3 regions of the Phyllobacterium ifriqiyense genome follow, and region 2 is predicted to be linked to each of the others. Evidence: riboswitches for the same ligand, from Rfam matches in the RefSeq annotation. Region 2 holds a riboswitch; each other region holds the start of a gene.
The links. A riboswitch is a leader RNA that binds a small molecule or an ion and turns the genes downstream of it on or off. The one in region 2 is predicted to bind cobalamin.
Positions count from the first base shown of each region.

Region 1 (4,215 bases), on a different contig from region 2:
CGCTTGCGGCTCGTCTCTCACATCAATGCCGGTTAATGCCGGCGAATCCGGCAAAGGACCCCGCTCTACGGAAGGGTCAACCGGCACGATGAAGGGAAACTCGGAAGGCGGCACATGTGGCAGAGCGCCCAGCGGCAGGCGGTAACCGACAGGAGAGTCGCCCGGAACCAGAAAGAGCTTGCCGCGCCGCGTAGTCCATTTTTCACTGCGCCAGCGCGGACCTTGCGCAGCCTGGCTGTTCCAGCGCTGTACCGGCAATACAAATCCTGTTGGCTCTGTCAGTCCCCGTTCGAAAACACGCGCCATGCGGCTGCGCTCTTCCGGGTCTTTCAGCATGGAGTTTGAGGGGTCAACATTCTCCGGCAAATTGCCTTCTTTGACGATCCATTCTGCGGGGTCCTCATAGGCGGCGGCAACCATATCGTCTTCAACGCCCAATTCGCCAGCCATCTCCACCAGCAGTTTGCCGGCATCTTCCGGTTTGACATCCGCCTTGCTGTTTTCCGCGGCGATAAGATCAGGATTGACCCAGATGGGCTGGCCGTCTTTTCGCCAATAGAGTGAGAACGTCCAGCGCGGCAGGCTCTCCCCCGGATACCATTTTCCCTGCCCGTAATGCAGAAATCCGCCCGGCGCGAAACGATCACGCAAGCGCCGGATCAGCTTGTCAGCTTTTTCCCGCTTGGTTGGGCCAACGGCATCGGTGTTCCATTCGCCGGATTCAAAATCGTCAATTGAAACGAATGTCGGCTCGCCGCCCATGGTCAGGCGAACATCCCGTTCCTTGAGCAGCGCATCGACTTTGTTGCCAAGCGCATCGAGCGCGTCCCACGATTCATCGGAAAATGGCTTGGTAATGCGTGGATGCTCCGAGACGCGCGTTACCCGCATGTCAAAACCGAATTCGACATTGGCCGGTTCAGCCATGCCTGAAATCGGTGCAGCATTGCGATAATGAGGTGTTGCGGCCAGCGGGACATGACTTTCGCCAGTCAGCAACCCCGATGTCGGATCAAGGCCAATCCAACCGGCACCCGGCAAGTAGACCTCGCACCAGGCATGTAGATCAGTAAAATCCGTCGTTGTCCCGGCAGGCCCATCCAGCGCCACCAGATCGGGCTTTAACTGGATAAGGTAGCCGGAAACAAAACGCGCCGCCAAGCCAAGATGACGCAAGGTCTGGACGAGAAACCAGCTGGTATCACGGCACGAACCTGTACGGACATTCAACGTGGTTTCCGGCTCTTGGACACCGGTTTCCATGCGGATAACATAACCAATCTCGCGCTGGATGCGTGCATTAAGGTCCACGACGAAATTGACTGTATTGGTGCTTGAGCGATCAATCGTTGCCAGAAAATCCGACAGAAGCGGCCCAATCGGCTCCGGCTTCATATATATGGAAAGATCGTCGCGTATATCTTCAGGGTAAGCGAAGGGCCAGATTTCTCCGGCAGGTTCGACGAAGAAATCAAACGGATTATAGACGGTCATATCGGCAATGAGATCGACTTCGATCTTGAGCTCCGTGACGGGCTCAGGAAAGACAAAACGGGCCAGAAAATTACCGTAAGGGTCCTGCTGCAAATTGACGAAATGGTTGGACGGACTGACCTTCAACGAGTGACTCAGCACTTTGGTTCTCGAGTGCGGAGCTGGTTGAAGGCGGATGATCTGCGGCCCGAGCATGATGGGGCGATCATATTTATAGTGAGTCAGGTGATAGACTGCTGCGTGAATTGCCATGTCGCCCCAAAATTCAATAAAACATCGATGTCGCCAAAGGCTACATGCGAAGCCTAGCCTACTCCATCGGCTTGTTCACGCTTAAAAAACTTATTCTGCCATTTATTTTAGCACGTACTGAATCTGCACCTTAAACGGGCTGGCAAAATGGACGACACAACCAAATCCAAGAGAGGGGTAACATAATTTGCATTAGGCTTGCTGCGTGGTTCGACGGGGCTCACCATGAGGGAGGTTATTATTTGCAGGAAGTTACTTCCTGCAAGGTTATCGACCAATGTGCAATCAAACCACATTCCTCATGGTGAGCCCCGTCGAACCACGCAGAAACTCAATGCCAACAAAGGGTAGCTGCTGATTATCACCCTGGAATTGAAAAAGACCCGGACGAGCTGGACACTCACTATCCGGATCTCCATTCATTAAACCAGAAAACGGGAGGTGGGCGAAAGCCTCCCTCTCACTCCTGAGGGAAACATAGCATCTTCTATTTTTTCCAAGTGCTATCTCTTTTACCCCATTTCATTTTCACTTCGGTTCAACTACTAATCATCGTGATGGTTTCTCCGGCTAGACAATGCTGGAGATGAAAAGGGAACACGGTGAGGCGTACCCAAAAGGGACCGAAACCGTGGCTGCCCCCGCAACTGTAAGCGGTGAGCGACGCCTGATGATGCCACTGATCGCAAGATCGGGAAGGTAAGGCTTTGCCAAGACCCGTGAGCCAGGAGACCTGCCATCATAATTGAAATTCGAACCGGACGGGGTGTGCCGGGAGCGATGCGATGACCTCTGTCCGCATTAGCGGCACCCGAATGCTTTGAATAGCTTCCGGTTCATCGTCTGCGTTCTCTGTCCTCCCCTTGAAAGTTGGCAGGTATGAACGTTTCGCGCATCGTCACTTCGACCCAGCATCATATTATCTACCCTCTCAAACAATCGGCATTGACGATTGTTATAACATTACGTTATCTCCTACCCATGTCGAAATCCTCAGAATATTTCCACGGCATGGGAGCGCGCCCGTGAGCCATATACAGCTTGATGCAACAGCCGTGAGCTATAAAACCGGAACCCATATTTTGGTTGATGCTGCGTCGGTCGGCATAAGATGTGGCGCAAGGCTCGCTATTATCGGGCCGAATGGCGCTGGAAAATCCACCTTGCTGCGCATGCTGGCCGGGCTGCTGCCACCGACGTCCGGCGGAATAAGCTTCAACGGCAAAATTATCGGTACAATGTCGCCGCTTGAGCGGGCCCGGCAATTTGCCTTTGTCGGCCAGGCCGATGCCCCCGATCAACAGCTTCTTGTCGAGGATTATGTATCTCTTGGCCGCATTCCCCATCTGGGCGTCTTCACACGCACGATCGACCGGGAAATCGTCGAAGATTCCATGGAGCGAGCGCGGATCAGCCATTTCCGCCGTCGTGCATTGGGTTCATTGTCAGGCGGCGAACGGCAGCGCATGCAATTGGCGCGCGCCCTCGCCCAGCAACCGGCCATCCTGTTTCTTGATGAACCGACCAATCACCTCGATCCAAAGGCGCGCAGCGAACTGCTCCTGCTGGTTGCCGGACTTAATGTCACGACCATTGCCGTTCTGCATGATTTGCCGCTTGTTGCGCCCTTTGCAACCCATGTAGCAGTCATGCACAGCGCTCAGCTTGTAGCGTCAGGCACGCCCGACGAAACGCTGACCCCGCGCATTGTCAGCGATGTATTTGACCTTGATGTGCTGCGCCTCAGGCACCCATCCCGCCAGCGCGACCTTATGGTGTTTGAAGCACCCGAACCGATCCATGACGCCCATTCTCATTCACGGAGCATTTGATGAAAAAATCCCTTTTTGCCCTCGCATTTACTCTTCTGTCTGCGCCTGCCTTTGCTTTCCCTGTAACCGTCGATAGTTGCGGCAAACCTTTGACCTTCGACGCCGCTCCCAAACGTGTCGTCGTCAACGATATCAACATGAGCGAAATGGCTTTCGCGCTTGGCCTGCAATCTTCAATGGTTGGCGTGACCGGAATCACCGGCTGGTACAAGCTCGATGATGCCTTCATCAAGCAGCAGGGTTCCATTCCGGAACTTGCACCAAAAAATCCGACACTCGAGAATATTATCGCCGTGCAGCCTGATTTCTTCTTTGCCGGATGGAATTACGGCATGCGCATCGGCGGCGAAGTTACCCCCGATACACTTGCGCCCTATGGAATCAAAACCCTCGAACTGACCGAGAGCTGCGTCCATCTCGATAAAAACCGCCCTGCCGCTTCCATGGAACTTCTCTATGGCGACATCGAAAAGCTGGGCAAAATTTTCGGCAAGGAAGCAGAAGCTGAAAAACTGATTTCCGGCTGGAAGACCCAATTGGCACAGATCAAAAAGAAGGTCGGCACCAACAGCGGTACCCGCGTGTTCCTTTATGATTCCGGTGAAGACAAACCATTCACCGCTGGAAAGTTCGCCAT
Region 1 is NZ_JAUSZT010000003.1:2,032,165-2,036,379, reverse strand. It holds gene QFZ34_RS17500 (transglutaminase family protein) at 1-1,746, opposite strand, end outside; cobalamin riboswitch at 2,288-2,501, shown strand; gene QFZ34_RS17495 (ABC transporter ATP-binding protein) at 2,772-3,578, shown strand; gene QFZ34_RS17490 (ABC transporter substrate-binding protein) at 3,578-4,215, shown strand, end outside.
Region 1: linked by a shared signal. The riboswitch ahead of QFZ34_RS17495 (ABC transporter ATP-binding protein) and the one ahead of nrdH (glutaredoxin-like protein NrdH) in region 2 are both predicted to bind cobalamin.

Region 2 (4,215 bases):
ATACGCTAGCAGTGACCGCAAACGAGCAGACCTGAACGGTTTCAATATTGATCGAGGAGCGCACCGGGCAATGAGCGCGAAAACAGGAGCGGCATCTTCGACAACGCTTGAGCAGGACGCAACGCGCCTTCACTCGCGACATGACGACGTTAACGTTGGCGAGATTGCCATCGGCGTGATTATCGGCAGAACGTCCGAATTCTTTGACTTCTTCGTCTATGCTATTGCCTCCGTGCTGGTCTTTCCGAAACTGGTGTTCCCCTATGTTGATGCTCTGACGGGCACGATCTATTCGTTCGGTATTTTTGCGCTGGCCTTTCTTGCGCGACCGATCGGCACGGTTATCTTCATGCAGATCGATCGCACTTACGGCCGTGGCGTGAAATTGACGATTGCCCTGTTCCTGCTTGGTAGCTCGACCGTTGCGGTGGCGTTCCTACCCGGTTATGCCCAGGTCGGTTGGGCATCTGCAGCGCTTTTGGCACTGTTCCGGATAGGACAGGGGCTTGCGCTGGGCGGTGAGTGGGATGGCCTCGCATCGCTTCTGGCGCTCAATGCACCCAAGCAACGCCGTGGCTGGTATGCGATGATACCGCAACTCGGTGCTCCCTTGGGGCTTATGGTTGCGGCGGGGCTGTTCGCATTTTTCGTTGCCAATCTTTCCGCAGAAGACTTCCTGGGCTGGGGCTGGCGCTATCCGTTTTTCGTTGCTTTCGCTATTAATGTGGTGGCGCTGTTTGCACGGTTGCGAATGGTTGTTACGCCGCAATATGCAAAATTATATGAAAGCAGAGAACTGCAGCCAACGACGGTGGCCAACACATTACAGCATGAAGGTCGCCACGTGGTCATTGGTGCTTTTGCACCGCTTGCGAGCTTTGCGCTCTTTCATATGGTAACGGTATTTCCACTGTCTTGGGTCTTCCTGTTTACGGATCAGGGCCCGGCTCGCTTTCTTTTGATTGAAGCATTCGGAGCGGCTGTGGGCGTCATTACCGTGTTTGCGTCGGGCACGATTGCCGACCGCGTCGGACGCCGGAATCTGCTGGGCGGCACCGCCATAGCCATTGCTGTGTTCAGTGGATTTGCTCCTCAATTGCTTGATGGCGGCGACATCGGCGAACTGATCTTCATGATCCTTGGATTTATTTTGCTTGGTCTGTCCTTCGGCCAGTCATCCGGCTCAGTGGCCTCGCGGTTCTCAAAGAAGTTCCGCTATACCGGCTCGGCATTGACCAGCGATATGGCATGGTTGTTCGGGGCGGGTTTCGCACCGCTGGTCGCGCTGCTGCTATCCAGCCATTTCGGCCTGATAGCTGCGGGCGGCTATCTGCTCTCCGGTGCTGTGTGCACGCTTATAGCCCTCAGCTTGAATCGTCAGACCGACAATCCGGACGTGTAGTCCCTTCCTCACTCATTCCATTTTCGTGCGGAGCGCCAAATTGATTGGCAGCTGTGCATAGTTTCAATTTTGGTTTGATCTAGCTGTTGACGGATTTTTAACATCCACTACTATATATAGTGTTCAAGGTTCTTCCGATTCGTGAGAGTGGGAAGCTAAGACGGGAATACGGTGAGTGGTGCCTTTAGGTACTGTGATGCCGGAGCTGCCCCCGCAACTGTAAGCGGCTAGCACGTGTTCGATACTGTCACTGGAGCTCTAGGCACCGGGAAGGCAAGAATAAGTGCGTTGATCTGCGAGCCAGGAGACCTGCCTTGATCTGATGAGTCCACCGGCGGGGTGCCGGAGCGGTCGCGCCAATGCACGGGGATTTTCCGTGTAAAACGCTTCCCTGCCCCTCCACGAGCGAGCTACAGGGTGAAGTGCATGAGAAACCTATCCAGCGCATTGATTGTGGGCGACCCGCCGTAAATCGGGCGGCACTTAAGTAAGTCATACAGTTCTAAACCAAACTAGCTGGCAGCACTCAGAGCTGCCAGACCATGTTCTCACGACCAAAATCAAATGAGGAAGTCATGAATATTGTCGTTTACAGCAAGCCGGCCTGCGTCCAGTGCACCGCTACGACCCGAGCTCTTGACCGGCAGGGTATGGAGTATGACGTTATTGATATTTCCAACGATCAGGATGCTCTCGAACTTGTTCAAAGTCTCGGCTACCGCCAGGTACCTGTGGTTGTCGCCGGCGAAAAACACTGGGCCGGTTTCCGCCCGGATATGATCAGCACCCTTGCCTGACTGGGATGGGTGTCATGAGTGGGATCGTCTATTTTTCGAGCAGGTCGGAGAATACCCACCGTTTTGTTTCCAAGCTGGGCTTCACCTCACAACGGATACCGATCGGCTCTCGTGAAGAGCTGAAGATCAACGCACCCTATATTTTGATCGTGCCAACTTATAGCGGCGATGGCGGCAAGGGTGCCGTTCCAAAACAGGTGATCCGCTTCCTCAACCAGGCGGAAAACCGTTTAAATCTCCGCGGCGTGATTTCCGCGGGTAACAGTAACTTCGGAGCGACCTTCGGGATTGCCGGCGACATCATCTCTGCCAAATGCCAGGTGCCTTACCTTTACAGGTTCGAGCTGATCGGCACGGAGCAGGATGTCGTAAACGTCAAACATGGATTGGAACGATTTTGGACACGCTCACGCTCGAACGACCAGTGAAAGCCAACGAACCAGTGCTGGATTACCACGCGCTGAACGCGATGCTGAACCTTTATGATGAGGAGGGCAACATCCAGTTCGATCAGGATCGTATGGCGGCGAAGCAGTATTTTCTGCAGCATGTGAACCAGAATACGGTGTTCTTTCACAATTTGCGCGAGAAGCTCGATTACCTGGTAACCGAAGGCTATTATGAGCGCGCGGTGCTTGATCAATATTCCTTCAATTTCATGCGCGATCTGTTCGACCATGCCTATGCGAAGAAATTCAGGTTTCCAACATTTCTTGGCGCATTCAAGTATTACACCAGCTACACGCTGAAGACCTTTGACGGAAAACGCTATCTTGAGCGTTACGAGGACCGCATCTGCATGGTGGCGCTGACGCTGGCGCAAGGAAGTGAAATCCTGGCGCGGGATATGGTTGACGAGATCATTTCCGGGCGTTTCCAGCCTGCAACTCCCACCTTTCTCAATGCTGGAAAGAAACAGCGCGGCGAGCTGGTGTCCTGCTTTCTGCTCCGAATTGAAGACAATATGGAATCAATCGCGAGGGGTATCAACTCGGCCCTGCAGCTCTCCAAACGCGGGGGCGGCGTTGCATTATCGCTCACCAATATCCGTGAAGCGGGCGCGCCGATAAAGCAGATTGAAAATCAGTCATCCGGCATCATTCCAGTCATGAAGCTTTTGGAGGATAGTTTTTCCTATGCCAACCAGCTTGGTGCAAGACAGGGGGCAGGTGCGGTCTATCTGAACGCACATCATCCCGACATAATGCGTTTCCTCGATACCAAGCGCGAAAATGCGGATGAGAAAATCCGTATCAAGACGCTGTCGCTCGGCGTTGTCGTGCCGGATATTACTTTCGAATTGGCGAAGAACAATGAGGATATGTATCTGTTCTCTCCCTATGACGTAGAGCGGGTCTACGGCGTGGCCTTTACGGAAATTTCGGTGACAGAAAAGTACCGTGAAATGGTCGCAGATTCGCGTATCCGCAAAAAGAAAATCAAGGCTCGCGACTTCTTTCAGGTCTTGGCCGAAATCCAGTTCGAAAGCGGCTATCCCTACATCATGTTCGAGGACACAGTGAACCGCGCCAACCCGATTGCAGGGCGTATCACCATGAGCAATCTGTGCTCGGAAATCCTTCAGGTCAGCGAGGCGAGCGAATACAATGCCGATCTGTCCTATAGCCATATGGGCAAGGATATCTCCTGTAATCTCGGCTCGCTGAATATTGCCGCCGCAATGGATTCAATGGATTTTGGCAAAACCATCGCAACGGCCATCAGGGCGCTGAGCGCCGTCTCGGACATGAGCCATATCTCGTCGGTGCCTTCTATCGAAAAGGGTAATGATGACAGCCATGCCATCGGCCTTGGGCAGATGAATCTGCATGGTTACCTGGCCCGCGAACGCATTTATTACGGCTCTGACGAAGGTATCGATTTCACCAATATCTATTTCTACACCGTGACCTATCACGCCGTTCGCGCATCCAATCGCCTAGCGGTTGAACGCGGCCAAAGCTTCAAGGGCTTCGATAACTCGAAATATGCATCTGGAGAATATTTCGACAAGTA
Region 2 is NZ_JAUSZT010000002.1:545,628-549,842, forward strand. It holds gene QFZ34_RS04200 (MFS transporter) at 71-1,402, shown strand; cobalamin riboswitch at 1,512-1,733, shown strand; gene nrdH (glutaredoxin-like protein NrdH) at 1,978-2,199, shown strand; gene nrdI (class Ib ribonucleoside-diphosphate reductase assembly flavoprotein NrdI) at 2,214-2,627, shown strand; gene nrdE (class 1b ribonucleoside-diphosphate reductase subunit alpha) at 2,597-4,215, shown strand, end outside.

Region 3 (4,215 bases), on a different contig from region 2:
CGCTGCGCCAGCGTCTCGCGCATAATCCGCAAGCTCAATAGCCTCGTGCTCACGTTCCGGAGTCCACTCGTTAAAGCGCTGCAAGGCATTGATCGTGGCAATGCGCACGCCGGCTGCTTTCGATAGCGCCTTCATTTCAGTTGCAGCTGTGCCGTCAATAATCGCATTGCCGCCAAGGTCATTACGAATCTCAACATCGCGCAAGCCAAGCGCCACCGCCAACTGAAAAAACGCGGCAGGGCGAAGATAAGGAGTAGCGATATGATTGATAGCAAAAATTGGTGCAGCCATTTTGGATTCCTCCCCACCGCTTTGAGCCAGCCTGCTCTATGCGAATCTCGGCCTCTGGCAATACACGAGCTTCGTCAAGCAATGCATCGGGAAAAGCAAGGGGATTGAGATCGACAACACGAAAATGCGCTTGGGAGCTGGAGCAAAATTTGCTCTAGGCTTCCACTTCGACATTGCCCAACGGTTTGGAACAACAGGCCAGGATATAGCCTTCATCAATTTCCTCGTCGAGAATCCCGCCATTATGGTTCATATCGACATTGCCGGAAATTTTCATGACCTTGCAGGTGCCGCACAATCCGGATTCACAGGCCGCGGCAATTCGAATGCCAGCACCACGGGCAGCCTTGAGGATTGTATCGCCTGCGACGCAGTGCACATCCTTGCCGGCCATGGAGAAAGTGACGATCGCGGCAGTTTCAGACACCTCCGTAGAAATATCGTCCATTACCGGAAGCACAGGTTCGGCGGCGGAACCGAAGCTTTCCTGATGGTAATTGGCCATATCGAAGCCGGACTCTTCCAGCATGGCCCGAACATCGCGCATGAATCCGTCAGGACCGCAGCAGAAAATCGTCCGTTCCTTGAAGTCGGGCGACAATAGCGAAAGCTTCGGCGCTTCGAGCCTGCCTCTGATACCCGTCCAGAGCTGCCCCATTTCATGTTCCTTGATCAGAAAGGACAATTTGAGATTTGGCATGCAACTGGTCAGATATTCGAGTTCCTTCCGAAAAATTATATCGCTCGGGCGGCGTGCGCAACTGACAAAACTAATATCGCTTTGTGGTGCACAATCCTGCATCCAGCGCGTCATTGACATCATAGGCGTGATGCCTGATCCGGCAGAAATAAACAGATATTTTTCGCCGGGATGTTTTGAGATTGAAAAGTCACCCAGCGGCCCAAATGCTTTCAGCCGCGCGCCCGGCGTGAGGTGGTCCAGCATCCAGCGGGTGCCAATGCTGCCATCCTGCGCTTTGACCGTGATTGCAATCGTAAATGGCCGCGAGGGGCTGGAAGAGAGTGTGTAGGTACGCAGGACCGCATCCGGTTGCGTACCCAATTCAAACGTCATGAACTGGCCGGGCTCATACCGGAACCAGTTTTGATTGTCGGAACGAAATGTGAATGTCTTCACATTGGGCGCTTCCTCAATGACAGACAGGCACTCCAGCAGATGCAGCCGGTCGTTCCATGGCTGCATCTGATCGAGATGCGGGTACTTTTGAGGAATGCCCATATTCACTACGCTACCTTGCTCAGTCGCTTGTCGCCGGAAAGGCGCGTTTCCATCGTGTTGGAATACCATTCAAGGAATTGCAGAACACCGCCTTCATGCTCTACCGAATAAGGGCCCGGCTCATAGGCAGGAGAGCGAATGCCAAAAGCATTTTCTTCAACGATCTGGCGGTCCTGATCATTGGTTTCGAGCCAGACATGCGTGAGTTCCTCAATGGTGTAATCGACGCCTTCCACCGCGTCCTTGTGCACCAGCCACTTGGTCGTGACCTGGGTTTCGGTCGGGCTAAGCGGGAGAACGCGGAAAGAAAGGGCATGATCCCCCAGAATGTGATTCCACGTCGTCGGATAATGATAGAGCAATAGCGAACCGATCTGCCGTGCATTCACATCATCGCTAAGCTGACGCGCCACAGCACGTTTGCCCGACATGGTATAGCTCTCGGCTTCGTGAAGCAGCGGCACGCGTGTCGCGCGGTACTGGCCATTCTCATCGATACGGAACACGCTCGGCAGACCTGCGGCTTCGCATTTGTCCCAATGCGCCACGATTTCCGGATCATCCTTTGAGCCTTGTATGCCAGTCACGCTTGGTGCTTCAGGAAACGTCTTACAGAGTTCCGGATGATTGGCGGCGCAATGATAGCATTCGCGGTTGTTTTCCCACACCAGCTTCCAATTACCCTTCTCCACGATCGAGCTTTGAAAGGCGACTTTGGTTTCGCTGAGGCGATGCGGTGCAAGATAAGGATCGATCATGGCACGCGTAGCGGCAAAATCCGGCGCAATCGGCGCAAGGCAGATGAAGATATAGCCGCCAACGCTTTCGCAATGCACCGTCTTCAGGCTGTGCTGGCTGGCATCGAAGTCGTCGCCCATCTGGCGTGCGAACAATAGACGGCCATCCAGTTCATAAGTCCACTGATGATAGGGGCAAACAAGCTTCGCCGAGGTGCCCCGTTCAGAAGCACAAACGCGCGACCCGCGATGGCGGCATGAATTATGAAACGCGCGTATTTTCTTCTCGCGGTCCCGGACGATAACGACCGGATAATCGCCAATCTGCACGGTAAAATAATTGCCCGGTCGCGCCACTTCGCAATCATGACCGATAAACAGCCAGTCGCGGTAGAAGATATTTTCCATATCCAACCGGAAATACTCTGGATCATTGTAGAAAGCCTGCTCAAGGCCATAACCAGGTTTCCGGTGTTTCAGGTTCCGGAGTAGTTCACTATGTGCGTCCATGTCGTGTCCTCGCCATCTCATTTGCGAAAGAACTGACTGGTGGTGACGGAGAAGACCGTCCGTATGGCTGCCCATACAAAACAATGCTCCTTGATCGCCCACCGCGATCAGTCGGTGTTATCGCTTGCGGCTGGTTTCCGGGCTCTGGAGTTGCTCTTGCGAGCCTCACGGCGCCTTCCCGGAACCATGCTCCAGTGGCTATTTTGCCGCGTTTCACTCCATTACCGTTGCGGGGGCAGCGCCGGGATTAAACCGGCTTCCCAATTCTCCACCTTCCCTAGAAAGCGGCACCTCAAGTAGCCTGATAAAAGCATCCGGATGATAAAAAGAATAGGTGCGGAAACGACATCGCATTTACACAAGACGACACGACCGAAAAAACAGAAAATGCCGCCACTCCGGCACGTCAGAATGGCGGCAGAATACCCCTTCCATGTCAGCAATGAACATCGCGAGAGACGGCGATGGTTCATTTACCAGGCGAAAAGGCTCTAAAGACCGTGATGCAAATACTGCTTGATCGATTCCGGTTTCATCTCAATTGAAAAGCCCGGCAGTGAGGGCGGCATATAGGCTGCATCCTGAATGTTGCAGGGATCAACAAAATGCTCGTGCAGATGATCGACATATTCGATAACCCTGCCCTCTTTCGTCCCTGAAACGGCGATATAATCAATCATTGACAGATGCTGGACATATTCACACAGACCAACACCGCCCGCATGCGGCCAGACTGGCAGCTCATACTTTGCGGCGATAAGCAGCACCGCCAGCACTTCGTTCAGTCCACCCATGCGGCAACTATCGATCTGCACGACATCGATAGCGCCTTCGGCGATGAACTGTTTGAACATGATGCGGTTCTGACACATCTCACCGGTCGCGACTTTCACCGGATGGATAGCCTGCCGAATTTTGCGATGGCCCGCAACGTCGTCGGGGCTCGTTGGCTCTTCAATGAAGAACGGCTTGACGAAGGCAAGCTTGTTCACCCAATCAATGGCTTCATTCACTTCCCAGACCTGATTGGCATCGATCATGAGAATGCGGTCAGGGCCGATCACTTCGCGCGCGATGGTAAGACGTCGGATATCATCTTCGAGATCGCGGCCGACTTTCATCTTAATGTGGTTGAAGCCCGCATCCACGGCCTCCTGACAAAGGCGACGGAGCTTTTCATCGGAATAGCCCAGCCAGCCTGCCGATGTCGTATAGCAGGGATACCCATCTGCTTTTAGCGTTTCAATACGCTCTTTCTTACCAACCTCTGCTCTACGCAGAATTTCCAGCGTCTCTTCAGGCGTCAGCACGTCCGTAAGATAGCGGAAGTCCACGATTTTGACGATCTCTTCCGGCGTCATTTCACCGACCAGTTGCCAGACAGGCTTCTTCGCTTCCTTGGCCAGCAAATCCCAAACGGCGTTCACTACCGCGCCT
Region 3 is NZ_JAUSZT010000003.1:326,306-330,520, forward strand. It holds gene QFZ34_RS08925 (TIM barrel protein) at 1-291, opposite strand, end outside; gene QFZ34_RS08930 (FAD-binding oxidoreductase) at 446-1,531, opposite strand; gene QFZ34_RS08935 (aromatic ring-hydroxylating oxygenase subunit alpha) at 1,537-2,778, opposite strand; cobalamin riboswitch at 2,890-3,088, opposite strand; gene QFZ34_RS08940 (L-fuconate dehydratase) at 3,270-4,215, opposite strand, start outside.
Region 3: linked by a shared signal. The riboswitch ahead of QFZ34_RS08935 (aromatic ring-hydroxylating oxygenase subunit alpha) and the one ahead of nrdH (glutaredoxin-like protein NrdH) in region 2 are both predicted to bind cobalamin.